Regions from separate parts of the Pseudoalteromonas sp. SG44-1 genome, predicted to be linked through region 1. Evidence: predicted binding sites of a transcription regulator. Region 1 holds the regulator's gene; the other holds the start of a gene.
The links. The regulator MetJ, encoded in region 1, represses methionine synthesis genes. The targets are predictions, from matches to a motif close to TAGACGTCTAGACGTCTA.

Region 1 (15,784 bases):
CGACTTCGCCTAATAACAAAACTTTTTCGTTCGCTAAAAATTGGTTATCAGGTTGATTTAAAAAGCGCTTAAGAAATGCTTGCCAGCCATCTTCGGCACCACCATTGCCTAAGTTGGCGCGTGGCCCGATATCTTCGCAAATACCTAGTAATACATACTTAATACCAAATTGCGCGGCATCGCGCATGGCTTGTAAAGGATCAACACCAGTGTCAAGTAGGGCTATTGACTGCCATGCTTTTCTTTCATTAGCGCGACTGCTACACCAAGCTTTTACAGTCGCTTCATCATAGATATGTAGGTGGTTTGACACTCGTTATTCTTCTACGATTTCCAGTTCAAGTTCTTCACCAGATAATACAATACCGGTGCTATCTGCATAGATAAAGTCGTCATCAAAAAATGATACACCAGCGAAGTTAACGCCAATGCCGTCTTCACCAGCACCGGTGCTGTCTGCTGCAACAGGGATTGAAGCAATTGCTTGAATACCTAAATCAAGCTCTTCAAGTTCATCAACATGACGTACTGCACCGTATACCACAATGCCTTGCCAGTTATTTTCTACAGCTAGTTCAGCAAGCTCGATATCGATTAATGCGCGACGAGTTGAACCACCCCCATCAATTAATAATACACATTCTTCGCCGTCTTGAGAGAGTATGTCGCGGATCAGTTCATTATTTTCAAAACATTTGACGGTTTTAATACGGCCACTAAAATTGTGGCGACCACCAAAGTTAATAAACATAGGTTCGAGCACATCGACCACATCGGCAAAGTGATCGCATAAATCTGAAGTGCTGTAATCCATTTTTCTATCCTTTCTAAAGATACGTGAGCTGATGTTCAGTATACCTTTCTTAAATGCAATAACAACGACTTAATAACAGTAAATTGCGCTCTTTTTAAACAATTATTGCGCTAAAACAGGAAAAGCAATATTAGTGTCTTAAAAGCGTCACTCAATTGTTATTTTCACCGCCTAAGCTGAAATTGTGTACAGAGTTTGCACAATTAAAGGAGCAAGTAATGAGTGAGAACAACATGCTAAAAAAAGTTGTCCAACTGGACCAAAGTTTGTTTTTGATGCTATTTAATGGCAATGCCCCAAAATGGTTAAAAAATTCAGCTTTAGGTTTCTCAAAAACAGGCAATGGAGGGCTTTATGTATTAATCGCTGTTGGTTTTGGCTGGCTTAGCAGTGAAGCTGAATTACGGCTTATGGCGATGACTCTATTGCTGGGCTTTTTAATTGAGCGACCCATTTATTACGTGGCTAAAAATAGTTTTGCCAGAATTCGGCCATGTGATTGTTTAGTAAAAGGCGCATACATTACGCCCAGCGATAAATTTAGTTTACCGTCAGGGCACAGTGCTGGCGCATTTTTAGTTGCCGTTATCTTAGCGCAGTATTTCCCGCAATTCGCAGAGTTATGTTTTTTGTGGGCAACGGGGGTCGCAGCATCGCGGGTGTTACTTGGGGTACATTTTCCTGTTGATGTAGTGCTTGGTGCATTGATGGGGGGAAGCTGTGGTTTATTGGCAATCTTGATAGTGGCTACCTTATGAAAATACTTTATGGCATTCAAGGGACCGGTAATGGTCATATAACCCGAGCAAGGGTGATGGCGAATGCGTTTAAGCAAATGGGGATTGCTGTAGATTATGTGTTTTCAGGGCGAGCCCAGCAGAATTACTTTGATATGGACGAGTTTACTAATTATCGCAGCTTTCGGGGGTTATCTTTTACTACTCAAAATGGTCAAGTCAATAGTTACCAAACAGTGAAAAATAGCCGTATATGTAGATTACTAAAAGACATAAAGCAGTTAGATGTATCGGGTTATGATTTTGTGTTTAATGACTTTGAACCGATCACTGCATGGGCAGCAAAACGCCAAGCAGTGCCAGTAATAGGCATGAGTCATCAAGCTGCATTTTTATCACCCAAAGTACCAATGTTTGGCCATAGTTTACTGCGCCGCTCATTAATAAAATATTATGCTCCTGCTGATACCTATTTAGGCGTGCATTGGCAGCCATTCGCACAAAATATCATCCCTCCTTTTATTGCTCATCATCGACATGATAATCCGGTCAATGTTGACAATAAAGTATTGGTATATTTACCTTTTGAAGAACTGCGAAGTGTGATTGATTACTTACAAGATTTTCCTGAAAAAGAATTTTATTGTTACCACCCGCAAGCTCAGGATAGTTCATCCGCTAATATTCATCTACGAGCCCCTTCACGTGGTGGCTTTTTAAATGATTTAGCCAATGCCAGTGGCGTGATCGCAAATGCGGGTTTTGAGCTCTCTAGCGAAGCACTAAAATTAGGTAAAAAACTGTTATTGAAACCATTGTCAGGGCAGTTTGAACAAGACGCCAATGCACAAACATTATTAGCAATGAAAGCCGCGCACGTAATGAATTACTTAAACCCCAATGCGTTGGATGACTGGCTCAATAGTACATCACAAAAACAGATTAATTTTCCAAGTGATCCACAGCCATTAGTTGAGTGGTTAGCAGCTAAACAGTGGCATAACACACAGGAATTACATCAAAATTTGTGGGCTTCGGTAGGTTAAATTCAAAATCAACGGATTTTTTAAAGCACTGTAGTAAAAAACAATAATAATGTAAGCCAATTGTTAGTTATTTAACTATACTATCTTGCAGTGATTTATTTTATAGGCTGTTGTTAATGAGTTTACTCCAAAATTTGACTATTAAACGTCGTTTACAAGTCAATGCATTAGTTGTTGGTCTCGCTATGGTCGTTATGTTGTGCGTCATTATCTATGAGGCACGCATTATGCTGAAACTAAATGAAACGATTCAGTATGCTGAAGAGCTTGATATACACGAACTGTCAATGCGTAAGTACGAAAAAGACTTTTTGTTTTATAAGCAAGAAGGCAGCTTAGAGTTATTCGATCAAGAATATGAGCAGCTACAGGTTAAAATAAAAATGTTGGCTCAGTTATCAGCCGAGCTTGATATTGCCACTGCGCAAGTCGAGCAATTTGTAGCACTTGCTAAGCAGTATAATGACGACTTTCAAAAAGTTGTAAAATTACAAAAGAAAATTGGTTTGCACCCTAAAGATGCGCTTTATGGCGAACTACGAGATGCTGTACATCAAATGGAAACGCTGTTAAATAAGCAAGATAACTATCATTTACTCACTTTGATGTTGCAGCTTAGACGCTCTGAAAAAGATTTTATGCTGCGTTTTGACCTAAAATATTTAACTCGTTTTGAAGACGGCGTATCGCAGCTAGAACGTCAAATTCGCAACGAAAACTTGGCTTCAAGTGACCAGTCTGAGCTGTTACGTTTACTTGCAATTTATAAAAGTAAGTTTAAGTCGTTAGTTGATGCGCAAGTTGCATTAGGTCTGGATTTAGGTTCAGGTGCACTTGGTAAAATGAGAGACAGCGTTAAACAAAGTGATGATTTAGTCACTTTAATTACGACTGCAACGAAACAACAAGTTGAGTCTACTGCTGCACAAGCACAAATGATTGCTATCGCAATTTTTATTGTTGCCAGCTTACTGGTGATGATTTTGGTGTACTTTACAAGTCGCTCGATTATCGTGCCGATTGAACGGGTGTATCACACCATCAATGAAATTCGTCGCAACAATGATTTACGACTTGTTATAGAACACAGTGGTAAAGACGAAGTTACTACCATGACGATCGATTTTAATAGTCTCATAAATGATTTTAAAGAACTGATCTACGAAGTGAATACAGCTTTAACAACTTTAAATATCGCTACCGATCATTTATCGGAGACTACTGCTGCAACCAGCTCGGGCATGCAAGAGCAGTTGCATGAAGCTGATATGGTTGCAACCGCCGCAACTGAAATGCAAGCTACCATTCAAGACATTTCTCATAATACCGAGGCTGCAGCCAAAAAAGCAGAATCAACCAATCAAAGTGCTCAACAGGGACGCAAGGAAGTTGAAGCAACGGTTAAGCAGATCAATCAATTATCTGATTCACTGGGTAATGCCACTACCGTAGTATCACAGCTTGAAAAAGACGGTGAAACCATTGGCTCAGTATTGGATGTTATTCGTGGTATTGCTGAACAAACTAATTTACTAGCACTCAATGCCGCAATCGAAGCTGCGCGCGCCGGAGAGCAAGGCCGTGGCTTTGCTGTTGTTGCTGATGAAGTGCGTTCACTTGCACAGCGTACTCAAGAGTCAACCAAAGAGATTGAGAGCATTATCTCGATTTTACAAGGGCGTACTCAAGAAGTCGTAAGCATAATGCAACGATGCCGAACACAAGGCGGCGAAAGCGCAGCACAAGCAACAAAAGCGGGTGAACTACTGAACTCTATTACCGAAGATGTGCAAACTATTATGGAAATGAGCACGCATATTGCCACCGCAATTGACGAGCAAAGCCAAGTTGCTTCTGAGGTGAATAAAAACGTCGTGCGTATTCGTGATATCGCCGAAGATGCCTCAGCTCATTCATCAAAAAATGCACAAACTAGCGAAGAGGTATCAGAGCAAGCAAGAGTGCTTTACGCCGCGATAGATAAGTTTAAGGTTTAAAAACAGAAGCTAGGTTCTAGGATTTAGGTTCTAGGAATTAGCTGAGCTTTAAGCGCTAAGCCATAAGTTTTAAGCAGCCCTGAGTTGTTTGAAAGTTATGGCTTTTTTGTTTGGATAATTAAATAAGCGCCGCGCCTCTGAGCCTCTTTGTAAATATTTCAATTAAAGATCTTTTGCACAAAGAGAAGGGAGTGAAAAGCTTCGGGTTTTGAGCAACGAGCTGCGGGTATACGCCTAGCTCCATTGTAGGTCGTCATTTATGGCGAAAATCAATTAACTATTGGAATTGACTGCTAAAGCACGACCTACGCCAACCTCAGCCTTTAGGCCCTACCTCTAAAACGCAGCGTCTCTTGACCTCTTTGTGAATAATTCACTAAATTTTTTTGCACACAGAGAAGGGAATGAGCAGTAAATGAAGGAAACTTAGCGCTTAGTATTGGCATGCTTAAATAACTGATAATCTAACATGAATATTACTAAGCGATTGAATCAAAATAGCAACTCCGCTATGGTTAAACCATCAATAACAATAAATTAAAAACGAGTTATTCTACAGGCTCGTTAGGATTACGAGAGTATCAATGAAACTTTTAAGCTGGATTTTACTGATATTATTTATATTATCTTATGGTGGTTCTGCATTATTTTGTTCAGGTTTTGTTGATATTATTGAGCCAAATTTTGGTGAATGCTTTAACAGTGGTGTTTCATATTTTGATTATTTTCCAAAAGGTCAGTCTCCTCTTGAAATGTTAGGTGTAAAACTAATTGCGGCATGCTTAGTAATATCATTTGTTATTGGTTTTATTTATCATAAGTTTAAAGTCAGAAAGCAACCCTAACATATATGAGCCTTAACTCAGTCAATAGGCAATAGTATTACCTTTGACGGTTTAAATTCGGTAACGGCCAAACTTAAAATCAATAAACAAATTTGTTTACATCGTCTGTCGATGCAGCTGCAAGTAGCTTACGGTAATCATACTATTTTAGGACTTATTAAAAACCTAGTTACCTAGCACCTTCTCGTTACGCTTCGCTACACTCAACCAGAATGACATAGTTAACTTTAACGCCGAGCTGCGCTAACTTTCACCTTGAACCTTTTAACTCGCAAACTCGCTAAGGTACAAACTTGATCGGTACACTGTCTTTATTGGCTTGATGTTCTGCGAGGCGTTGTTGGTAGGTTTGCCATAAATCGTCATGTTGGGCTTGTAGATGGCTGAAATATGCCCAGCTAAATAAACCGCTGTTGTGGCCATCGTCAAAGTCTAAACGCAGTGCGTAGTGGCCGACTGGCTCGATGCTTTTGATGCTAACCTGCGATTTACCGAGTACCAATTTCATTTGTTCGTTACCATGGCCTTGTACTTCGGCAGACGGTGAATGAACACGTAAAAACTCACTACTAAAAGTACAGTGGGTGTCATCGTCAAAATAGACATCAAGGGTTTTGCTAACGGTATGATGATGTACCTTGATCACTTGCTTCATTGTTATGCCTGTGTATTGAGCCTAGAACCAAGAACTTAGAGCCTGGGCCCTAAGTTCTAGTTTTAAAATTAAAGAATAAAGCGACTTAGGTCTTCATCTTCCACCAGTGCACCTAAATGCTTCTCAACATAGGCGGCATCAATGACTAAACTGGTGCCAGCTTGCTCTGATGCATCATAGGAAATTTCTTCCATCAGTTTTTCCATTACCGTATGTAGGCGACGTGCACCAATGTTTTCGGTTTTTTCATTAACTTGCCATGCCGCTTTGGCAATGCGCTCGATGGCGTCATCGCTAAACTCTACACTTACTTGCTCTGTTTTAAGTAGTGCATGTTGTTGCTCGGTCAGTGAGGCATGTGGTTCGGTTAAAATACGTTTAAAGTCGTCAGCGGTTAATGCTTCAAGCTCTACACGAATAGGTAAGCGACCTTGTAGCTCTGGGATCATGTCAGATGGTTTTGCCATTTGGAATGCGCCAGAGGCAATAAACAACATATGGTCAGTTTTCACCATGCCATGCTTAGTGCTCACGGTTGAGCCCTCAATCAGTGGCAGTAAGTCACGCTGTACGCCTTCACGGCTTACATCTGGACCTGATGATTCTCCGCGCTTACAGATTTTGTCTATCTCGTCGATAAACACAATACCGTTTTGTTCGGCTGCGAAGATTGCTTGCTCTTTTAGCTCTTCAGGGTTTACTAATTTAGAGGCTTCTTCTTCAACCAATAATTTAAACGCTTCTTTAATTTTAAGTTTGCGTTTAGTGCGCTTGTCACCCGCCATATTTTGGAACATGCCCTGCAGCTGGTTGGTCATTTCTTCCATACCAGGTGGTGCCATGATCTCAACATTTGGTTGTGCTTGGGCTAAATCAATATCAATTTCTTTATCGTCTAATTGACCTTCGCGTAATTTTTTACGGAAGATCTGACGCGTTGAAGAGCCTTCATCGCGTTGGCTTTCACCAGACGAATCTTTAGCTGGAGTCAGTAGTGCATCTAAAATACGTTCTTCGGCAGCTTCTTCTGCGCGATGTTTGAATTTTTTAGTTTGTTGTTCACGGGTCATTTTGATTGATACATCAACCAAGTCGCGAATGATGGTTTCAACTTCTTTACCAACATAGCCCACTTCAGTGAACTTAGTCGCTTCGACTTTAATGAAAGGCGCGTTGGCAAGTTTTGCTAAACGACGGGCAATTTCAGTTTTACCAACACCGGTTGGACCGATCATTAGGATATTCTTCGGCGTTACTTCAGCGCGAAGATCTTCATCTAATTGCATGCGGCGCCAGCGATTACGAAGGGCAATAGCCACTGCTTTTTTTGCTTTTGCTTGACCAATTATATGCAGGTCAAGTTCATGAACGATTTCTCTGGGAGTCATATCAGACATAGCAGTTCCTATTACAATTCTTCGATGGTTTGAAAGTTATTTGTGAATACACAAATGTTGCCGGCAATTGTCAGGCTTTTTTCAACAATTTCGCGGGCGCTTAAATCGGTGTTTTCAAGTAGGGCAGTTGCAGCTGATTGGGCAAAGTTACCACCACTACCAATGGCAATTAAATCATTTTCAGGCTGCACAACATCACCGTTACCAGTAATTATCAGTGAGGCTGTGGAGTCGGCAACAGCAAGCAATGCTTCGAGTTTGCGCAAGGCGCGATCGCTACGCCAATCCTTAGCCATTTCAACTGCGGCTTTGGTTAGATTGCCTTGGTGCATTTCAAGCTTGCTTTCAAAACGTTCGAACAGGGTGAAGGCATCAGCAGTGCCGCCAGCAAAACCGGCGATCACTTTGCCATTATAAAGGCGTCGAACTTTGCGGGCGTTGCCCTTCATTACGGTGTTACCAAGTGAAACTTGGCCATCGCCACCAATGACGACTTTATCGCCGCGACGTACACTTACAATAGTGGTCATGTTATTCCTCATCATCGAGTCACAGGGGCGACTCGTTAAAAGCGATTGATGATGAGTTAATATGGGTTAATGGGCTAAAATCAAGTCCAATTCCAAATTCCGCAACCAGTTATTTTGTTACGCTTTAGTTTGTTTTTATCACTTTCGGCTAAACGTTTGGTTTTATAAGGACCTAAACGCACTTTATACCAGACACCGTTAGTGCCGGTTGTTTCACGAATTTCGGCGATTAATCCGGCAAATGCGATTTTAGCTTTTAAGGTTTCTGCTTGGCCATGGGTTCTGAACGAACCGCATTGCATTACATAAGGGCCTTTTTGTTCAAGCTCTCTTACTTCAACTTGAATTTCATGCTCTTTGATTTCTTTTATGAATTCAGGAGGGCGTGGTTTAGGCAACTCTTGTTGCACTTTTGCAGGTGTTGGGTTTGCTTGTTGTTCAACCAGCTTTGGATCTGCATTGGTTTTGACATACCATAAACCAAAACTAAAACCGCCAACAAGTAGTACGGTAACCAGTACTAATAATACGGGGAATGGTTTTTTCGGTGGCGCTGTTTTTTTGCTATTACGGTTGCCCGGTTTTTTATTAATAAAATCGTGTTGTGCCATGGTGGTATTGGGCTTCTAACCTTAAATCATATCTATTGGATCTACATCTAAGCTCCATCGCACCTTTTGCGCTAATTTACTGGTACTTAAGTAGTCTACCATTTGCGCGAGATATTGGTGTAATAGAGGGCGTTCGAGCGCTTGAATATGCAATTGAAAGCGATATTTCCCCGCAATTCGCTCGAGCGGTGCAGGGATCGGACCTAGCAATTGTATACCAGTTAGACCTTGGACTGGAACTAAATCTGTTAAAAAATCGACCACTTGCTTTATGTTGTGACCTTCAGCGCGGACAATCGCCATATTAGTTATTGGTGGTAGCTGTGCGTCATCGCGCTCTTGCAGTGCAAAACGGGCGAAATCTTGATAACCATTATTGACTAAATCTTGTAATAAAGGATGTTCGGGAAAGTGAGTTTGCAATAATACATGACCTGGTTCGCCACTGCGCCCAGCACGGCCAGCCACCTGAGTAACCAATTGTGCTAAATGCTCTGTGGCGCGAAAGTCGCACGAGTACAAGCCGCCGTCGACATCAAGGATCAATACTAAGCTCACATCAGCAAAGTGATGACCTTTGGCAAGCATTTGGGTGCCAACTAAAATCCTTGCACCGCCTTGGTTTATATCGTCTAGGGCTTTTTCTAAACTGCCTTTACGACGCGTTGAGTCGCGATCAATCCGGCTAATCGGGGTATCAGGAAACTCGGTTGTTAAAAACTCTTCTATTTGTTCGGTGCCTTTGCCGTTAGGAAATATTTGTGTACTACCACAGTCTGGACACTGATGCGGCACGCGTTCTTGCTCACCGCAGTGATGGCAAATCATCTGGCCGATGGCTTTGTGAAAAGTCGCACTAGTGCTGCAACGTGTGCACTCACTTAACCAACCACATTCATGGCAAATCAGGGTAGGCGAAAAACCGCGACGGTTTAGAAATACCATCACTTGTTTGCCTCGTTTTAAATGCTGACGCATAGTGGCAAGACTGGCATGGGCTATACCAGCTTGATCCGGCTGGCCTTTCATATCAATCAGCTGAAATTTATTGTCGGTACTGGTTTGCGCACGTTGCGTTAGGCTCAGCAGTTGGTATTTATTATGAATTGCCTTATGCAAGGTTTCGAGCGCCGGGGTTGCTGAGCCTAAAATCAGCGGTATTTTATGTTGAAAAGCGCGGTATGCGGCTAAATCACGGGCATGGTAACGTAAGGTATCTTGTTGTTTAAATGAACCGTCATGTTCTTCATCAACAATGATCATACCAAGCTTTAAAAATGGTAAAAAGATACTCGAACGTGTACCAATCACAATTGCGCAACTGGCTTTTTCACAAAAGCGCCAAGTTTGTAAGCGTTCGTTATCGGTCAGTGCTGAATGCCACAGCATAATCGGCGTATCAGGAAAGCGACGACGAAATCGATTAACCGTTTGTGGCGTAAGGCCAATTTCAGGCACTAGTACGAGTGCTTGTTCACCGCGTTTTAAAACCTCTTCAAGGCATTGTAAGTAAACCTCGGTTTTACCACTGCCAGTAACACCTTCTAGTAAAAAGCTATTGAAACCGACCGCTTGATTAATGGTGGTACAGGCTACTGCTTGCTCTTTATTTAGAGTCGGCTTAGTGCCTACGGTGGGAAGTTGTTGTTGCCATTGGTTGTCGTGTTCAATCGTTTGGCTGATCAGCTCTTTGTTAAGTAAGCTGTCGATAGTTTTTTTACTAAACCCCAGCGCTTTTAATTCTGTAAGTGATGATTTACCCGAATCTGCCAGTTGTTTGAGTAAGCTTAGTTGGCTCTTTGCTTTTAAAGACGGTAATTTAGCGCCTTTTTCAGTAAGTGCCACCATACTAATACTGCTTTTATCTGGGCACAGTCCTTGACGCAGCGCGCCAGGCAGGGCGATATGAATTGTTTCACCTAGTGGGTAGCAATAATAGCGCGCAGTAAAACGCAATAATTCGATATGTCGCTCTGATAAAACGGCTTCATCATCAATCACTTCAAGCACTGCTTTAAGTTTATTAACCGGCACATCGGTGTTGGTTTTTAGCGCCAGTACGACCGCAACTTTGCGCTGATTACCAAATGGCACCCATACCCGCGCACCGACTTTAGGCATCACTGATAAACCATCGAGTTGCTCTGGAATGCGATAATCAAAGGTGCGATGCAACGGTACTTTTATAGCAACTTCAACAAAACTCATAACAACCCAAACAAGAACGAATAAGGGAGTTAATGTACTAAAATTATGGCTGAAAACCTACCTGCAAATACCTTCTTTAAAACTTTTGTTCATTTTATTAGCAAAAACGACATTTAAAGCTTGTAGCAAGTGGGGTTGTTGCTTAGAATACGCGTCCTAAATAATTTGTTTTAACGACGTATGGTGCCAGACTCCGGGTTTGGAGAGCGATGCGGCCTTAACTAGAGGTTTCTATGAAAGAAGGTATTCACCCTAAGTACGAAGTAATTTCAGCATCATGTTCATGTGGAAATAAATTCGAAACTCGTTCTACTCTGTGTAAAGACATTCACTTAGACGTATGTTCTGCGTGTCACCCGTTTTACACTGGTAAGCAAAAAGTTTTAGACACAGGTGGCCGTGTTGATCGCTTTAACAAGCGTTTCGGTTCACTTAGCAGCAAGTAATTCTTGTTGTTTTGTCGGAAAAAGCACCTTAGGGTGCTTTTTTTTATGCCTGCTATTTATTAAAAACACCGCCTTTTAGTCTTTATTTCTTGCTCTAGTGCTCCAGCTTTACGCATTCATTATGTTGTGACTATTTCCCACTTTTATATCCAGTATAGCGAGTAAATAACAGACAAATAGTGATTTGTTGACTATATTGTCATTCTCGTTAAAGCGATAAATTAAACGTTTTTGTCGGTAAAGTTAGGTCTTTTGCGGTTAAATGTTGTTAACGTCTTACTTTGATGGTTTTTAGTCATAGGCCATTATTTTTGCTTTAAAGCGTTGCATAATGAGCATTTCAAGATGGGTTTTTTGATGCTTTGTGGCGTTTTTATAGCCGAAAATTGAAGCTTTTTTGCAAAAAATGCTGACAAAACGCATAAAATGAACGGATATAGCATATAACAGGATAGACCTGATATTGCTTGAATTTAATTATAATATAGGTATCGTTCCCTATAAGATATAAGAACTGCTTACTCTCACTTTCAACTTAACTTACTTGCAGGATAAAATCGCGTTATGTCAGACTTTCGTGAACAAGCTTTACATTACCATTCGCACCCCGTTCCAGGAAAAATTAGCGTTGAGCTTACAAAGCCAGCTGAAACCGTACAGGATCTTGCACTCGCATACAGCCCCGGTGTTGCAGAACCGGTACGTGAAATAGCTGCTGATCCCGCTAATGCCTACAAATACACTGGTAAAGGCAATATGGTTGCGGTTATTACTAACGGCACCGCTATTTTAGGTTTAGGTAACTTAGGTCCATTGGCTTCAAAACCGGTTATGGAAGGTAAAGCGTTATTATTTAAACGCTTTGCGGGTCTAGATTCGATAGATATTGAGGTGAAACACAATACCACCGAAGATTTCATCAATACAGTTGCTAACATCGCTGATACGTTTGGCGGTATTAACTTAGAAGACATTAAAGCGCCAGAGTGTTTTGAAATAGAAAAAGCATTGATCGAGCGTTGTAGTATTCCAGTGTTCCACGACGATCAACACGGTACCGCGATTGTAACGGCTGCTGGTATGATCAACGCACTTGAAGTACAAGGCAAAGAAATCGAAGATGCGATTATCGTTTGTTTAGGAGCCGGTGCCGCAGCGGTTGCGTGTATGGAGCTACTGATCAAGTGTGGCGCATTGCGTGAACATATTTACATGTTAGATCGTAAAGGCGTTATTCATACTCGTCGTGATGATTTAAACGAGTACAAACAGTTATTCGCTAACAATACAGATAAGCGCACACTGCAAGATGTTATTGCTGATGCCGATGTATTTGTTGGTGTATCTGGCCCGAATTTACTTTCTCCTGACGATCTTAAGCTAATGGCTGATCGACCTGTAGTATTTGCCTGTTCAAACCCAGATCCAGAAATCTCTCCAGTGCTTGCTCATGGTGCTCGCGATGATTTAATCATGGCAACGGGTCGTTCAGATTATCCAAACCAAGTTAACAACGTGCTGTGTTTCCCATTTATTTTCCGTGGTGCGCTAGATGTGCGTGCAAGCAAAATTAATGATGAAATGAAAATTGCTGCGGTTGACGCTATTCGTAGCATTGCTAAAGAACCAGTACCAGCGGAAGTATTAAAAGCGGCGGGTGTTGAGAAACTTGAATTTGGTGCGCAGTATATTATTCCAAAACCGATGGATCCGCGTTTATTACCGCGCATTGCCAAAGCAGTAGCGCAAGCGGCAATTGATTCTGGTGTTGCACAAATTGATATGCCGGAAAACTACATGGAGTAGCTGCTTAGCTGCAATTGGTAATGGCACAATAATAAAAACCTCAGTAACTTACGTTACTGAGGTTTTTTTGTAGCCAATTCCTGAAGCAGGAATATATACAAATGATAACTTAATCTTCGTTGAGTACAGGTACTTCGAGACCCATCTCAAGCATGATTTTTTTCACTTCTTCAGGCACTTTCTCTGGATTATCTTTACGTAAATCTTCATCGTTTGGCAGTGGTTGGCCAGTAAATGCGTGTAAAAATGCTTCACAAAGTAATTCGCTATTTGTTGCATGGCGAAGATTATTAATTTGACGACGAGTACGCTCATCAGTCAAAACTTTTAATACATTTAGCGGGATCGAAACGGTGATCTTTTTAACTTGTTCTGATTTTTTCCCGTGTTCTGCGTATGGGTGAATATATTCACCATTCCATTTAGCCATAGGATGTATCGTTGCCTCAGGTTGTTAATTGTTTGCGCGACCTTTTGCAGCGCAAAGATGGCGAAATTCTATCGTGTTAAAAAAGATAGTCAAATACTTGTTTTTTAGCCATCTAGCAGCTTAAATGTTTTTACTTCTAATCTTGCGGCTAAAACCGCATAAATGCTTTGACTTATTAAATTTGATCCTCTAACCTTTTAGACGTCTAAACATCCATTTAATTTTAGGTGACGGTATGAGTCAAAAGAATAAAGCAACCATTGCAGTACGCAATGGTATTGATGCAGATAAACATCACGGCGCGGTTGTGCCTCCCATTCATTTATCGACCACCTACTCATTTGCTGATTTTGATAAAAAGCGCCAATATGATTATGGCCGTAGCGGCAACCCAAACCGTGATTTACTCGCTGAAACGCTCGCTAAGCTTGAAGGTGGCGCTAAGGGGATTATCACTGCAACGGGCATGGCTGCGGTGCATTTAGCTACTCAGCTGCTAAACAGTGACGATACCTTAGTGATCCCACATGATTGCTATGGCGGTAGTTACCGCTTATTCACCTCACTTGAAAAGCGTGGCTTATTAAAGTTAGTGGTTTTAGATTTAACTAAATCTGAAAATCATCAAAAAATTCTTGAGATAAAACCAAAGCTAATTTGGATTGAAACACCGAGTAATCCTATCTTACGGTTAACCGATATTAAAGCGATCACCACGATTGCTAAGCAGTGCGGTGCGTTGGTTGGTGCCGATAACACATTTTTATCACCTGCTTTGCAAAACCCAATTGAGTTTGGTGTTGATATTGTGGTGCATTCGACCACTAAATATATTAACGGTCACTCAGATGTTGTTGGTGGTGCGGTGATCGCCGCTACCCAAGAGTTGGGTGATGAGCTTGCTTGGTGGGCTAATAACATTGGCATTACCGGTGCCCCGTTTGATAGCTACTTAACGTTACGTGGTTTACGTACTTTGAATGTTCGTTTACGTCAGCATCAAGAAAATGCCTTTATTATTGCCCAATATCTAGAAAACTCCCCTTATGTAAGCCAAGTATATTACCCTGGATTAGTATCTCATCCACAGCATGAACTCGCTAAACAGCAGCAACGTGGTTTTGGTGGCATGGTAAGCTTTGATATCAAAGGTGATATTAATGATGCTGCAGAATTTTTGACCAGCTTAGAAGAATTTAGCTTAGCTGAGTCATTAGGTGGGGTTGAGAGTTTGATTTGTCACCCTGCAACTATGACCCACGCAGGTATGGAGGCAACTGCTCGTCTTGCTGCGGGAGTAGGTGATACCCTGATCCGTATTTCGGTGGGCATTGAAGATGTAAAAGATTTAATCGCTGACTTAGATCGTGTATTCAATAAAGTGAAACCAGGTCAAGCTCAGCACGGCGTAAAAGTAATTGCTTCCTCTGTTCAACAACAAGATGATGAGCAATCAAACTCATTTAAACTGACTCCTGCACATACGGCTTTGTGGTAATAAAAAATGGTAAATATAGTTCATAAATTTGGTGGTTCTAGCCTTAGTTCTGCAGAGCGTTATCAGGCCGTAGCAAATATTATTCTAGCCCATACGGAAGCCGGTGATTGTGTGGTGGTATCCGCAGCCGGTAAAACTACCAATACGTTAGTTACGCTATGGCAGAGTTACCAGCAAGGTGATCAACAGGCAGTGAGTGATATATTATTGCAGCTTGATAATCATCAACGTACTTTGATCGAGCAGTTATTGAGTCCAGCAGCGCGACATACGGCATTAAACGTATTAGAACAGGAGCTAGCCTTAATTGCACAGCAAACTCAACAGCAAAGCTTACAGGAAGCCGCATTGCTTGCTCACGGTGAAGTTTGGTCGGCACGATTATTGGCTAGCTATTTAAAACAGTTAAATGTTGCAGCTCAAGATGTTGATGCTCGTCAATTGTTTACCCTTAATGATGGGCAATTATTACATCAAAAAAATCAACAAGCCTGTGCCGAGTTAATTTCAGCCAATTGCATTAATATTGTTACTGGTTTTATAGCCGCTGATTGCCAAGCAAATACCGTTACTTTGGGGCGCAATGGCAGTGATTACAGCGCGACTTTGTTAAGCAGTTATTGTCATGCTAGTCAGGTATCAATTTGGACTGATACCCAAGGGGTGTTTAGTACCGACCCTCGTAAAGTAAAAAAAGCGATTAAGTATTCTAAAGTATGTCGTGGCCAAGCAAACTTACTGGCGCGTTTGGGCAACCCAGTGTT
Region 2 (15,784 bases), on a different contig from region 1:
TTATGCTATTTTAGATATAAAAGCTGAAGTAAGCTCGGGTAATCAAATGAACTGGGCGATGCGCAACTCAAAAATATTCCCCGATATGGTGATACAAATGGTCGCTATAGGTGAAGAGTCAGGCTCTTTGGATGGCATGCTGGCAAAGGTCGCCACTATTTATGAGCAAGAAGTTGATGATGCAGTAGATGGCCTATCGAGCTTGTTAGAGCCGCTTATTATGGCGGTACTCGGCGTGTTAGTTGGTGGTTTGATCATTGCTATGTACTTACCTATTTTCCAACTTGGGTCGGTTATATAAAAGCTGTAAGCTGTAAGCTGTAAGCTGTAAGCAAAAATGTTCCTAATTTATATTAAGCAATGAAACATCTTTTTTATTTAAGTGATTTATTCACCACAGAGATTAAGAAACGCTGCGCTTTAAAGAAGTAATTGTAAAAATAGGTGCTAGGAAGTGGCTAGGGTGTATTCGAAGCCCGTGGCGCATTTCTCATTTGCTCTCATTCTACTCTTTGTGCAGAAAGGTTTTTGACTGTGGGCATTACTTGTAGGCGAGTGGCTTGCCACCGCGAAAATAATCTCATTGTCGCGAGGTAAACTCGCTGCTACCAATGCGTAGGCGCGGGTTTACCCCGCGAATAGATTCAAGTTCTTTCAGTGATTAATTCACCACTGAGAACACAGAGAAGAAATAAGTGATTTTTTACTTTGGTTTCTCTGTATAGCGCGCAGCGTCTCCTGCCCTCGGTGGTAAAATAAGTTTGTTTGTGTAAATGTATAAACAGTCGCGAGATAAATTCGCTGCTACCAATACGTAGGCGCGGGGTTACCCCGCGCAATAGATTCAAGTTCTGTCAGTGATTAATTCACCACCGAGAACACAGAGAAAAAATAAGTGATTTTTTACTTTGGTTTCTCTGTGTAGCGCGCAGCGCCTTTGTGCCCTCTATGGTAAAATAGGTTTATCGGTGTAAATGTATAAACAGTCGCGAGGTAAACTCGCTGCTACCAATGCGTAGGTGCGGGTTTACCCCGCGCAATAGATTCAAGTTCTGTCAGTGATTAATTCACCACCGAGTTCACAGAGAAGAAATAAGTGATTTTTTACTTTGGTTTCTCTGTGTAGCGCGCAGCGCCTTTGTGCCCTCGGTGGTAAAATAGGTTTATCGGTGTAAATGTATAAACAGTCGCGAGGTAAACTCGCAGCTAACAATGCGTAGGCGCGGGTTTACCCTACGCAATAGATTCAAGTTCTGTCAGTGATTAATTCACCACCGAGAACACAGAGAAAAAATAAGTGATTTTTTACTTTGGTTTCTCTGTGTAGCGCGCAGCGTCTTTGTGCCCTCGGTGGTAAAATAAGTTTATCGGTGTAAATGTATAAACAGTCACGAGATAAACTCGCTGCTACATACACGTAAGTGCGGGCTTTTAGTAGTTTTTAGATTTTAGGTTTTAGCGAATGCAAAATTTCTTTCTCGATATAATCACTGTTATGCAAAACCAATTATGGTTTTATTTACTCACTGTTGGCTTAGTGAGCCTGTGTATTGGCAGTTTTTTGAATGTAGTTATTTACCGGTTGCCGATAATGATGCAACGTGAATGGCAAACAGAATGCCGTGTTTTACTGGCTGACGATTTAAAACCTACAAAAGCTGATAATACAGAAACTGAGTTTAATCTGATCAAGCCCAACTCGACCTGCCCAAAATGCAAAACGGCAATTAAGCCTTGGCAAAACATTCCTGTTATTAGCTGGTTATTGTTAAAAGGTCGCTGCGCCAGTTGCAGTAACCCAATTTCAGTACGTTACCCAATTGTTGAAATGCTTACTGCGGTTTTAAGCTTAATAGTGGCCTACACCTTTGGCGCGACTGAGCAGGCACTACTGTATATTTTAATTACTTGGGTGCTCGTCGCCCTGACCTTTATTGACATTGATCATATGCTACTGCCTGACCAACTCACCTTACCTTTAGTCTGGTTAGCATTAATTGCTGCGGTAATGGGCATCACTATCTCCCCAACAGATGCCATTATTGGTGCAGCATGTGGTTACTTAAGCCTCTGGAGCGTATTTTGGCTATTTAAACTGCTCACCGGTAAAGAAGGCATGGGCTATGGTGATTTTAAATTACTGGCGGTATTTGGCGCATTGCTTGGCTGGCAATCATTACTCACCATTGTTTTATTATCGAGTGTAGTGGGCGCTATTATTGGTATCGCGTTATTGAGTATTCAAGGCAAAGATAAAGCCACGCCAATTCCATTTGGGCCTTATTTAGCCATTGCAGGTTGGGTTACTTTGTTATGGGGCACACAAATCCAAGTATTTTATTTTAATTTGTTAGGTTATTAATATGAATGCATCCACTCATAAACCGATGAAAAATTGGGTGCTGGGCTTAACCGGCGGTATTGGTTGCGGAAAAAGCGCCGTTAGTGCCATGTTTGAAAAACTCGCTATTACCGTAGTTGATGCTGATATTATTGCACGCCACGTAGTCAAACCGCATAGCCCTGGTTTAGCTGCCATTAGTGAGCATTTTGGTGCCCAAGTGCTAAACCCCGACGGCAGTTTAAACCGGGCGCAATTACGTGAGATTATTTTTGCTGATACAGCGCAAAAAACTTGGCTTAATAATTTACTGCATCCACTGATCCGTGAAAAAACTCTTACTGATTTACACTCTGCAAACAGCGCATATGTGGTACTCGTCGCACCACTGTTATTTGAAAATGGTCTTGAGCAATATTGTGATCGCACTTTAGTGATTGACGTTCCTGTAGAAATACAACTCAAGCGTACTATCGCCCGCGATAACACCTCTGAGCAGCAAGCACGCAGTATTATCGCCGCACAAATGTCACGCGAGGATAAACGCCACCGAGCTGACGATGTGATTGATAACAACCGCCCATTGCATTTAGTTGAGCAGGATATAATGCAACTTCATCAAAACTACTTACAACTAACGGCTAAAGTTAACTCATAAAGATGATAACGGTTGTGATAAACAAAAACTTTTTAGCTTTTTGTTGTCAAATTACCTTAAATCGACAAGACTGATGTTATACCATTCTTTTTTCTGATAAATTGCTGGCTATGAAAGGATCTAACCAAGGTGCGCAATGAATATTAATTCACCATTACTTAGAAAGTTTATTACGCTTGGCCGTATTGACGCAGAAACAGTCAAACTCAAACAACGTGAGTATGGCTCAACTGCGGAGTTGATCGCAAAATGCAGCGGTATTGATGGTCATGAACTTGCCGAGCAATGCATCGACTTATTCCGAGTGCCTTATTTTGATATACGTGAGTTTGACGTCGAGCTGATCCCCAAAGAGCTTGTTAAAGAAAAACTGATCAAAGATCATCATATTCTGCCTTTAATTAAAAAAGGCCGTAAACTCTACATTGCCGCGTCGGATCCGACTGATTATGGTGCTTTTGAAAACTTTGAATTCAGTACAGGGCTTGCATGTGAGGTAGTCGTCGTTGATTATCGCCAGCTTGAAGCAAAAATAGAACAGCTGCTTGATGCATCGGGCAGCTTGCATCTTAGCGATGAAGAATTTAAAGAATTTAGTGATTTAGATACCGAAAGCCCTCGCGAAATACAAAACAACGGCGAAGACGAAAAAGACGATGCCCCAATTATCGTATACATCAATAAAATTTTGATGGATGCAATTAAAAAAGGCGCCTCGGATTTACACTTTGAACCTTACGAACATAAATACCGCGTGCGTTTTCGTATCGATGGCATTTTACATGAAATGGCCAGCCCGCCGAACAGCTTAGCTACGCGTTTATCAGCGCGGATAAAAGTAATGGCACGCTTAGATATTGCCGAAAAACGTAAACCACAAGATGGCCGTATCAAACTTAAAATCACCGAACGTAAAAGTATCGATTTCCGGGTAAGTACGCTGCCGACTTTGTGGGGCGAAAAAATAGTAATGCGTATCCTTGATTCATCCAGTGCCATGCTTGGCATTGATGTACTGGGTTACGAACCTGAGCAGAAAAAGCTCTATATGGATGCGCTGCAACAACCGCAAGGCATGATTTTAGTTACCGGCCCTACCGGCTCGGGTAAAACAGTATCGCTTTACACTGGTTTGAATATTCTTAACCAACCAGAGCGTAATATTAGCACTGCAGAAGATCCGGTTGAAATTAACCTTGAAGGTATCAACCAAGTACAAATTAACCCGCGCGCAGAGATGACCTTTGCTAATGCGCTAAAAGCGTTTTTACGTCAAGATCCTGATGTGGTGATGGTCGGTGAGATCCGAGATCTTGAAACCGCTGAAATTTCTATTAAAGCGGCGCAAACTGGTCACTTGGTATTATCGACCTTACATACTAACTCTGCACCTGAAACCCTAACCCGTTTACTTAATATGGGTGTACCTGCTTATAACGTTGCCAGCTCGATTAGCTTAATTATCGCACAGCGCTTAGCTCGACGTTTATGCCCTAAATGTAAAGCACCTGAAAGCTTGCCGGACGAAGAGTTACAACGCCAAGGTTTTAGCCCTGAACAAATAACTGAACTCACTTTATTTGCACCCAAAGGCTGCGATAGCTGCACTGATGGCTACAAAGGTCGTGTGGGTATTTATGAAGTAATGCAGATTACTCCAGAAATAGCGCAAATCATTATGCGTGGCGGTAATTCACTAGAAATTGCTGAAGTATCGTTAAAGTCAGGCTTTAATAACTTGCGTTTATCAGGCCTCAGAAAAGCTGCCGCCGGTATGACTTCATTAGCCGAGATAAACCGAGTAACTAGTTTTTAAGATCCTAAAACCTAGCTTTCTAGGTTTTAGAGTTATAAATCGTAAACAATATGTATGAGAAGATGTTATGCCAACAGTTGTAAGCTGCCCAACGTGTAAAACCCAAGTCGAATGGTCAGAAAAAAGTCCGCACCGCCCTTTTTGTTCAAAACGCTGTCAGTTAATTGATTTAGGCGAATGGTCGTTTGAAAACAATAAAATCTCTGCACCAATAACCTCTGCAGATGATTTAAGCCAAGATATGATTGAAGATATTGAAGCTATGCTTGCTAAAAACGACGATGATTTTTTCAAGTAAGCCTGAAGTAATTGAAAAATAGGGGCTAGGTTTTAGGTAGTAGCTAGGTTCTAGTATTCGAAGCTCGCAGCCCGTGGCGAGGTAAACTCGCTGCTACCAATACGTAGGCGCGGGTTTACCCCGCGCAAACTCCAATTAACTACTTTGCTGTTAACCAAGCTTCCAAACCAAAAACACCAACGCAAAGCCAACTAAATAAATCAGTCCTAACCAGCTCAAGCTTTGTATTACTTTGGAATGCTGAATACTTGGCACTGAGCGAACTAAGCTGAAGTTCAGCCATGCAAAAATCGGCGTGGTCAAAAATGCTAGCGTCATAGCAAAAGTAAGCATAGGGCCAAGGGCTGATTTAAAGAATAAGATCACCGCCATCCCCGCCAAAGACTGTACTATCAACCAGATATTTAAGCTGTGCTTACTTTGTTTAAAACCTAATAACTTGTGTGATTCGTTTAATGTGCGGGCGTAGCCATCAAGCACGGTTAAAGTTGTGCCAAACATACACAAAAACGCGATAATTGAAACTAATGGTCGTGCCCATTCACCTATGGTAAGGGCATACATATCAATAAGCTGTTTAGCAAATGCCACGCCGCCGAGCTCTATATTCGCGCTTTGCCCGTATTGCACTAGCACACCAAGTGAAAAGAATACTAATGCCAGCCCTGCGGTTAACCAATAACCTAAATTAAAATCAAATAACCCCTGCGCTCTAGTTACCGTTTGTTGGCTTTGTTTTTCTTTAAGCCACAATGAGCTTAATGCTGAGATTTCAATCGGTGCAGGCATCCAGCCCATCAATGCCACCATAAAACCCAGCATAGCAAGTTCATAGGGAGATGGGCCAATGTAATCAGCAGGTGCCATTGGGCCGTTACTAAATGCAATAGCTAGGGCAATGACTGTTGCTAGTGTAAGTAGCCCCATAATAGCCTTTGCGACGTTATCGAGTGCTTTAAAGTGCCCGAGTAATAAAATGACTAAGCAAACGGCGAGGATCAACCAACACAGTAAAGTCACTGAAATAGCAATAGGTAAAGCGTAGTGTAATAAACTGGCCGTTAATAGCAGCACACCAGCAGTATTGACCACCGCAGCAATAATATTTAAGCCAATAAAACTATAAAAAAACCATGGGCCTTTACTTTGATAGCCTTCAACTAAGCTTTTTTTTGTGGCTAGCGTGTACTCGATACCAAAGCGGAAAAATGGATACTTAAGCACGTTAACAACGAGGATTAACCAAAATAGCTGCCAGCCAAAAATAGCCCCTGCTTGCGTTGATGCCACTAAATGTGAGCCACCAATTGCAGCGGTCGCCATTAAAATACCGGGACCTAGTGCGTTTAAACGAGTTTGCCAAATTGATACTGCTGACTGCATCTGTGTACTTATTACTTATGGTTAATAATAAGCAAGTTACAGCGTTTTAATTAAGAAATAAAGAGTAAAGCGGAGGTTTAGAGGACTAGTCCTTTAGATGTAAATCGCTAGATCCTAGTTGCCTAAGATCTAGCGTCTTTATTATTTAACGTAGGTCCATTTCTTGAATAATTTCATGAGCAATTTCAGGTGTAGTGCTCACCGGTTTTTCATGTAAATTGGCTTTAATTTGGCCTTTACGATGCTTTAGTGCTGCATCGAGTTTTTTAGCCGCGTTTGCAATAGCTGGATAAAGAACTTCGTTCTCACCTTTAACGGATAAACGCGCGCCTTCGTATATGGTACTGATTTCTGCTTGGAGCTTATGATGCTCTTTTGAAAGAATGATATCTAGTGCGATCAGAGATGGAAAATGACTCGCAATTTTTGAAAATTTTTCGTTGATGTGCTCTCTAATAGAGTCAGTAACGTCAACATGGTGACCAGAAAGATTAATTTTCATAGGGTATCCTTTTTTATGTTACCTCATAACTAGTATTGGGGGCTATTTAGATTAACACAAGGCAGAAAAGCATAAATATGAAATTTATTTGTTATTACAGCTGATGTAGATCAATTTAGTCACATTAAATATGCAAAAGCCCGCGCATGGCGGGCTTTCAGCGTGTCACTTGATTTGTATATTAAGTATACGAACAACAGTAATCAGCAAAGTCAGTCACTTTTACTTGAAAGGTAACGTTAGCATCAACGTTAAAAGACTCCCCTGCTGACATCGTTTGCCATTTCGTCTCACCAGGGAGTAATACATCCCACTGGCCGCCGTTTAATTCCATCAATTCTTTTTTGCTCGTAGCAAATTCAAACTCACCCGGTTGCATAAAACCTAACGTTTTAGTGCTGCCATCAGCAAAAACCACGGTACGACTTGATACTTTACCGTCAAAATATACGTTCGCTGCTTTAACAACACTTACATTATCAAACTGAGACATCCTCACTCCTGCTCTTTGATTTATAATTTAACTGCGACCACATTGCCTTAAGGACACATAGCATGCAAGTGTAGTGATGTGAAAAATACTCATGGGCTTCGGGCTTCGGGCTTCGGGCTAACAGTGTAGGTCGTGCTTTAGCGCGTCAAGTCGCTTACGCTTAACTATTCTAAAACTGACAGCTGAAAGCTTATGACTGACGGCTGACGGCTCAAATTCCCTTCGTTGGGTTTCGCTGCGCTCTACCCAACCTACCGGCCAAACACAAAAAGCCCGCGCTGTGTAACCACAGTGCGGGCTTTTAAATTTCAATCGTAAAGATTAAAACAATTCGTTAGCTTTGTTTACGATGTTTTCTACCGTGAAGCCAAAGTGCTCAAACAGCTCATTTGCAGGGGCTGACTCACCAAAGGTGGTCATACCTACTACTGCGCCGTTTAGGCCTACGTATTTATACCAGTAGTCTGCAATGCCTGCCTCTACTGCTACGCGGCGTGAAACTGCAGCTGGTAATACGCTTTCTTTGTATGCAGCATCTTGCGCATCAAATGCATCTGTTGATGGCATTGATACAACGCGTACTTTTTTACCTTGCTTACGTAGTTCTGCCGCTGAATCTTGTGCTAATTGCACCTCAGAGCCAGTTGCGATTAAGATAAGCTCAGGCTCGCCATCACAGCTCAGTACATAACCACCTTTTTTAACGTCGCTTAATTGCTGCGCTGAGCGAGTTTGCTGCTCAAGGCCTTGGCGAGTAAAGATAAGTGATGTTGGACCATCTTGGCGCTCAATCGCTTGTTGCCATGCAATCGCAGACTCAACTTGGTCACACGGGCGCCAGTTAACTAGGTTTGGCGTTAAACGCATGCTAGCAATTTGCTCTACTGGTTGGTGAGTTGGACCATCTTCACCTAAACCGATTGAATCGTGGGTGTATACAAAAATGCTTGGCACTTTCATAAGTGCAGCCATGCGTACTGCATTACGTGCATATTCCATAAACATTAGGAAAGTTGCGCCGTAAGGAATAAAACCTTTATGCAGTGCAATACCATTCATAATCGCCGACATACCAAACTCACGAACACCGTAATAGATGTAGTTACCGCTGGCATCATCGCGTGTTAAGCCTTTAGAGCCTTTCCAAATAGTCAGGTTAGAACCCGCTAAATCAGCTGAGCCGCCCATAAATTCAGGCAGTAATGGGCCAAATGCATTCAGTGCGTCTTGCGATGCCTTACGTGATGCTGGGTTTGCTGGATTTGCGTCTAGTTGCTCAATATATGCTTGTGATTTTTCAGCCCAATCTGCTGGCAACTCACTACTAGTACGGCGTTTAAATTCAGCGGCTAGTTCTGGGTGTGCAGCGGCGTACGCGGCAAATTTTTCATCCCAGTTAGCTTCAAGTTGTTTACCCTTTTCTTTGCCATCCCATTGTGCATAAATATCAGCTGGGATTTCAAATGCTTCACCAGTCCAACCAAGGAACTCGCGTGCTGCTTTGATTTCGTCTTCACCTAGTGGTGCGCCGTGACAATCATGGCTACCTGATTTATTTGGTGAACCATAACCGATAACTGTTTTACAACAAATTAGTGTTGGCTTGTCGGTGATGCTGCGTGCTTCTTCGATGGCTGCGCGGATAGCGTCTGAGTCATGGCCATCAACGTCACTTACTACATGCCAACCGTAGGCTTTAAAGCGTGCAGGTGTATCATCGCTAAACCAACCTTCAACTTCACCATCAATTGAAATACCGTTGTCATCCCAAAACGCAACAAGCTTACCTAGGCCTAATGTGCCGGCAAGTGAACATGCTTCATGAGAAATACCTTCCATTAAGCAACCATCGCCTAAGAAAGTATATGTGTGGTGATCAACAATATCGTGACCTTCGCGGTTAAATTGCGCGGCTAATGCTTTTTCAGCAATTGCCATACCTACCGCGTTAGTGATCCCTTGACCAAGTGGGCCCGTAGTAGTCTCAATACCTGGCGCATACCCATATTCTGGGTGTCCTGGTGTTTTTGAATGCATTTGACGGAAGTTTTTAATTTCCTCAATTGGTAAATCATAACCACTTAAATGCAATAGAGAATAAATAAGCATTGAACCGTGGCCATTGGAAAGTATAAATCGATCTCTATCTACCCACTCTGGATTTGTTGGGTTGTGGTTTAGATAATCGCGCCATAGTACTTCTGCGATATCAGCCATGCCCATAGGGGCTCCAGGGTGGCCTGATTTGGCCTTTTGTACTGCGTCCATTGATAAGACGCGAATAGCATTTGCAAGTTCTTTGCGAGACGGCATGGATTCTCCTACCTTTACTGTATTTGCGCTGGTTATTGTGTGTATTCATTTGAAGATCCATTCTTACTTATTGTAGGGGCTGTATGCAATTAAAAACCTGATTAAATTGGGCATTATGAATTTTTTTTAAGAACAAAAAGTTATTAGTAATTTTATTTAGACGTCTAGGCGTAAAAAAACTATGCAACTATCGTTGTTTTAGATAAAATACGCCCCTAAATTTTTTAGCGCTCTTACCGACGTTTGTGAAGCGCAATATTTGTGAGCAAAGACAATGGCAAAACATTTATTTACTTCTGAATCTGTTTCTGAAGGTCATCCGGATAAAATCGCGGACCAAATCTCTGACGCGGTACTAGATGCCATCTTAGAACAAGATTCTCATGCCCGTGTTGCGTGTGAAACTTACGTAAAGACTGGTATGGTTATGGTTGGTGGTGAAATCACTACTAGCGCATGGGTTGATATCGAAGAAATCACACGTAAAACTGTACGTGAAATTGGCTACACTCATTCTGATATGGGTTTTGATGCCGACTCGTGTGCAATTTTAAACACGATTGGTAAGCAGTCTCCTGACATCAACCAAGGTGTTGACCGTACTAGCCCAGAAGAACAAGGCGCTGGCGACCAAGGCCTAATGTTTGGTTACGCATGTAACGAAACTGAAGTATTAATGCCTGCACCAATCACTTACTCACACCGTTTAGTACAGCGTCAAGCGCAAGTACGTAAAAGCGGCGAGCTTAACTGGTTACGTCCTGATGCAAAATCACAAGTTACTTTTGCATATGAAAACGGCAAGCCAGTAGGTATTGACGCTGTGGTACTTTCTACTCAACACAGTGAAGACATTTCACAAAAAGATTTAGTAGAAGCTGTGATGGAAACAATTATCAAGCCGGTACTGCCTGCTGAGCTTATCACTAGTGCAACTAAGTTTTTCATTAACCCGACTGGCCGTTTTGTAATCGGTGGCCCAATGGGTGACTGTGGTCTTACTGGTCGTAAAATTATCGTTGATACCTATGGCGGCATGGCTCGTCACGGTGGCGGTGCATTCTCAGGTAAAGATCCATCAAAAGTTGACCGTTCAGCTGCGTACGCTGCACGTTACGTTGCTAAAAACATCGTTGCTGCGGGCCTTGCTGACAAATGTGAGCTACAAGTTTCTTACGCAATCGGTGTTGCAGAGCCAACGTCAATCAGTGTTGAAACATTTGGTACCAGCAAGCTTGAAGAATCACGTTTAATTGAATTGATTCGTGAACACTTTGACTTACGTCCATATGGCTTAATTAAAATGCTTGATCTTGAGCGCCCTATTTATCTACCAACTGCAGCTTACGGGCATTTTGGTCGTGATGAATTCCCTTGGGAACGCACAGATAAAGCAGACGCACTTCGCGCAGCAGCTGGTCTTTAATATTAGCCATTGTGTGAATACAAAAAAGCGCCAATTGGCGCTTTTTTTTATGCCTGCTGATTATATTGTTGTAAATGCCTAGGTTATTGTCGCGAGGTAAACTCGCTGCTACCAGACATAGGCGCGGGTTTACCCCGCACAATTAAAACTAGGTTCTAGGAAGTGGCTAGGAGTTAGGGCGTGTTCGAAGCCAGTGGTATTTCCCCCCTTATTCACTACTCTTGGTGCAAACCTATTTTTTTTATAATTTCACCACAGAGTTCACCGAGCTCATAGAGGAAAAACCTGTAAGTAATTAACTTTACTTTTGTCTTCTCGGTGTAGCGCACAGCGCCTCCTACCCTCGGAGGTAAATAGGCTTGTCGCCATAAATGGCGACCTACAGGAGCGCGGTGGATATTACTTGTAGGCGAGTGGCTTGCCACCGCGAAGGATAAGTGTTTGTCGCGAGATAAACTCGTTGCTCAAAGCCTGTAACGTTTTGCCTAACTTCCTAACCTATCAATGTAATTATCTTTTCATACCCAGCCACAGCCCATACAATAAATAACACTATCAGTGCTAATGTCACAGCCGCTGAAGCAATATCTTTCGCTCGCCCTGATAACACATGATATTCAACACCGACTCGATCTGTTAATGCTTCAATTGCTGAATTTAGCAACTCAACAATCAACAATAACAAAAAGCTGATTATAAGTATCACCCAGTGCTGTAATGATTGCGCTAGCCAAAATGATAATGGCAATAATACAAGCCCTAGCGCAAGCTCATTACGAAAGGCCGACTCTTCCTTAAATGCGGCTTTAAAACCTTTAATTGAGCATTTAGTTGCTTTTAAAATACGCCCAATTCCTATGCCGTTGGGTTTGTTTACTAAGTTAATTTCTGGTTTAGTCATTTTATGATCTTTAGCGTGTAAGTGTTGCTTATCGGGTGATGGGTAAAACCATTACCTTAATCCATGCCTTGAGTTAATAACTGCCAAGCTGTCGCCATATACTGGGTATATGCTTGCTCTGTCTGTGCATCAATTTCAACAAATTGCGATGGTGTTGCCGGTAAAAGCTGAGTTTTATCCCGCTCATTAACCCTATAATACTCATAAAGCGCCGATAAATCACCACGCCAGAGCTGTTCATTGTGACGTATTGTTTGAAAACCAAATACCCTCCTATCTGGCGCTGCATTAAATAATGATTGTCCCATGCTATAAAACTGAGTATTTGCTGGCGCAATTAAATCTAATAATGTTGGAGCGATATCCATATGGCTTGCCACTTGTTGCGCAGGCACTAAATCTGCACTAACACCTTTGCCATAAATCACTATCGGCACATGAGTTAACTCATATAAATTTGGGCGCTGATGAAAGTTACGGCGACTATAATGATCCCCGGTAATGACAAATAATGCATCTGGATAACGTTGCTCCATCTTAGCCACAAACTCACCCAGCATTTTATCTGCATACCATAAGTGCCCTAATACATAAGGATCTAATAACTCCCCAGCTAATTTATTTATCTCAGCTGGATAATCTGCAACCGACTTATAAGGGTAGTTATATTTATCTAAATCGAGATTAAACGGGCCATGATAACTACCTGAGAGGATCACATTAAAACTTTTTTTCGTTGTTTTTTCTGCTACCAAATCAAATAGCTGACCATCATCAATGCCCCAGACACCGGCGCTACCTTTACCACCAGCATCGGTAGCTGAATAGACCTTATCAACACCTTGGGATAGAACGTACTCACCGACATTTTGCCACGATAATAAACCACCATAAAAAAACTGGCTGGTGTACCCTAACTGCTCGAATTGATTAAATAACGATAGCTTGCTACTTGGGTTTTGTGGCCCAATCAAACTCATATTAACCCCTGCATAAGGGATCCCAGATACAATACTGGATAGCGAATTCATGGTACTGCTAGCTGCAGGTAAAACGTTATCTAGGTAAATACCTTTACTAGCTAGGTTTTTTAACTGATTAGTTAAATTAAGTGCAGCATACTTTTGTTGTAACGGCCAAGAATCATAACTTTCCATAACAATTACAAATACCTGTGACGGTGCAGCTAACAAAGGCGCTGTCGTATGTTTACTCAGCGCATTTAAAGGTAAGGCATCAAGCCCTGAGTTATGGCTTAAATATGGATTTTCACCGTTTACGCCATGGCTTTGTAGATCGTTGTAATCTTTAATGGCATAAAAAAAGCTGCGAAATGGATTGATCACCAAATTATTAATAAATGGGTCCGGCGTTACCGCAGACCACTTTCGTGATGCCGGACGAGACTCAAAAGAACCACGAATAGCACAGATAAATAACACCACAATGATGCTAATTAACAACGTACGCTTCCATTTACAGTCAGTAAAAATGCGCTGTAAAAAGCTATTCGACTGCTTATCAACGCGCTCGCATAACTTAAATGCAACCACCAACAGTGCTAATAACCCCAGAAAACTACCCCATGGCCGATATTGTTCAATCACGGTTAAAGCAATTGCTTGCTGATCATCGTGCAACCCTTCAAACATAAAGTAATTGAATTGGCTACCGTACTCTGCAATATACGTAATACTGGTTATACAGAGTAAAATAGCGACTACAAAAAAAAGCTTACCCGTAAAGTTACGCACCATTCTTACCCAATGACCTAAGCGCATCGGCTGTAAAATACAATTTAATAAAAAAGGAATGCTAAAACACACACCACTGGCAGCTGAGTCAAAAGCAAACCCTGTTTCTAAGGTGTTTAAAATAACGTTAAGATCAATTGGTGTGGTGATCCGGTCATGAAAGTAGACTAAAAAGAAAACCCGAAAGCTCATAAACAATAGAACACCCGCTAGCCATAATGTAGCGATGCGCCAACTTTCGTTAACAAATGAAAACCAACGGCTTGATCCTGCAACTGATGATGCAAACACTTTACGGTCCTTAAAGTAGTATGTTCCCAGCGCGGGAGTATTACCGATTTAAGTTACAGCAACAATATTTTTTTTGTAATTATTTGTAATAAAAGTTCAATTAAACAAAGTAGTAACAAGGAGTTGACTAGCTATCCAGATTATACCAATTGTTAGAATTAACACGCTATTGTTTATTGATGTGACTACAATTACCAACTTGGCTTACTTGCTGATTGGTTTGATAGGTTTTATTGATTAGGCGTAATTTAAGAGCAAGCAAGGTATGCATTGCACTTTCTAATCCCACTTTATTGCTTAGCCAATGCGGAATTGCACCACCAGGATTAGCGTATATTTCATATGTTATAGTTAACAATGATTGCCCTTCACTGCTATGTTGAGTTAATAACCAATGTGCTTTTAGATCAGTGATACGGATCACAGCTTGGCGCTTTGCAAGCTCCCCTGTTTTTGCTGTAATCGTTAACTTAGTCTGGGTGCCGTTCAGTTGTTGGTAGCATGAGTAACTAACCATATCGCGATCAGTGAGTGGCCACGGCGACTCAAACTCGGTATGTACAATAGTTTCTGAGGGACTTAATCGCTCCAACACTTTCACATGGGTAACATTATCAATCCATAACGGCGCGCTGTTAGTATCACTTAGCAATGTCATAAAGTCATTGGCCGTGACACCTTCAATAGTGATCTCAGCCTGCACTTCAAAAATACCATTATCATGTTTTTTGTAGTACACACTTGCACCATCATGCTGTTTCCAGAGTTGCCAATGCTGAACATCACTGAGCGCATCGGCACTAAAGAGCAGCATTAGTAATAATACCCGCCGTACCATGTGTATTCCCTATGTACTGGCTTAAACGCGATTACTGCCAGTAAGGTGATATTTTATATGAAGCTAAGCGGCTTTGTTCCATTGCGTCGACCAAGAATTCAGACTTTCTTTCAAGCCAGCTTTGAATTTTTGCCAGCTCTTCATCATCTTGTCCTGCACATAACTGCTTTAGATACTCAAGCGTGCTGAGCTCGTACATGCCGTGTGAAATATCTAACCATGGAATACGAAACTCACTGCGTTCATCTTTTTCAAATAACGAACCTAAACAGTTACCACTGAGTAAGCTGTTTTCTAAACGCATACGTAAATCCAAGTAATCCTTAACAGTCAGTGTTTTTTGTTCTGGCAGTAACTGATGAAGGTCTTGCCAATCTTTTTCAAATAATCGATTAGCAATCTCAGCGACTGGTTTTTCAGCTGCTTGAAACTGTACTTGCCCCCAACTTTTACGCCATTGCTTATCCACCAGCCAGGTGGTTAAAGACAATAATAAGCGGTTATAGCGAGCGCTATGAAACAACCGATTAATATCATCAATACTTGGCTGTAGCTCTTTTAAGTCATTAATAACTTGCGTTAACTCAGGTGCACTGTTGATTTTTTTATAGTATGCGTGGCGCTTAGATGTGTAGGTTTTTAGTTGAATCGCGTTTTCAACCCATGCTAATTCACTTAATAGCCATTTTAGCTCGGTGCGTAATAGCTCGGTGGTGTTTTTATCAACAATATCGTCAAATAACCAAAACGTATGACGGATTAAACTAATA

Region 2: a site for MetJ is predicted at 9,962-9,979, ahead of metK (methionine adenosyltransferase). Genes of this name have one in related genera too.

The regions. Positions count from the first base shown of each region.
Region 1 covers NZ_JACJEW010000004.1:66,894-82,677, forward strand. The annotation lists gene H5187_RS02915 (formimidoylglutamase) at 1-313, opposite strand, end outside; gene rraA (ribonuclease E activity regulator RraA) at 317-814, opposite strand; gene H5187_RS02925 (phosphatase PAP2 family protein) at 1,033-1,572, shown strand; gene H5187_RS02930 (MJ1255/VC2487 family glycosyltransferase) at 1,569-2,597, shown strand; gene H5187_RS02935 (methyl-accepting chemotaxis protein) at 2,714-4,594, shown strand; gene H5187_RS02940 (hypothetical protein) at 5,179-5,439, shown strand; gene H5187_RS02945 (gamma-butyrobetaine hydroxylase-like domain-containing protein) at 5,720-6,094, opposite strand; gene hslU (HslU--HslV peptidase ATPase subunit) at 6,163-7,491, opposite strand; gene hslV (ATP-dependent protease subunit HslV) at 7,503-8,021, opposite strand; gene H5187_RS02960 (SPOR domain-containing protein) at 8,102-8,632, opposite strand; gene priA (primosomal protein N') at 8,654-10,840, opposite strand; gene rpmE (50S ribosomal protein L31) at 11,074-11,286, shown strand; gene H5187_RS02975 (malic enzyme-like NAD(P)-binding protein) at 11,851-13,092, shown strand; gene metJ (met regulon transcriptional regulator MetJ) at 13,202-13,522, opposite strand; gene metB (cystathionine gamma-synthase) at 13,758-15,020, shown strand; gene metL (bifunctional aspartate kinase/homoserine dehydrogenase II) at 15,027-15,784, shown strand, end outside.
Region 2 covers NZ_JACJEW010000053.1:4,937-20,720, reverse strand. The annotation lists gene H5187_RS18785 (type II secretion system F family protein) at 1-301, shown strand, start outside; gene H5187_RS18780 (A24 family peptidase) at 1,463-2,362, shown strand; gene coaE (dephospho-CoA kinase) at 2,364-2,999, shown strand; gene pilB (type IV-A pilus assembly ATPase PilB) at 3,136-4,815, shown strand; gene yacG (DNA gyrase inhibitor YacG) at 4,883-5,113, shown strand; gene H5187_RS18760 (NRAMP family divalent metal transporter) at 5,264-6,436, opposite strand; gene hpf (ribosome hibernation-promoting factor, HPF/YfiA family) at 6,642-6,998, opposite strand; gene H5187_RS18750 (pyrimidine/purine nucleoside phosphorylase) at 7,180-7,491, opposite strand; gene tkt (transketolase) at 7,813-9,804, opposite strand; gene metK (methionine adenosyltransferase) at 10,079-11,230, shown strand; gene H5187_RS18735 (diacylglycerol kinase) at 11,724-12,131, opposite strand; gene H5187_RS18730 (LTA synthase family protein) at 12,188-14,176, opposite strand; gene H5187_RS18725 (START domain-containing protein) at 14,343-15,014, opposite strand; gene H5187_RS18720 (CYTH and CHAD domain-containing protein) at 15,046-15,784, opposite strand, start outside.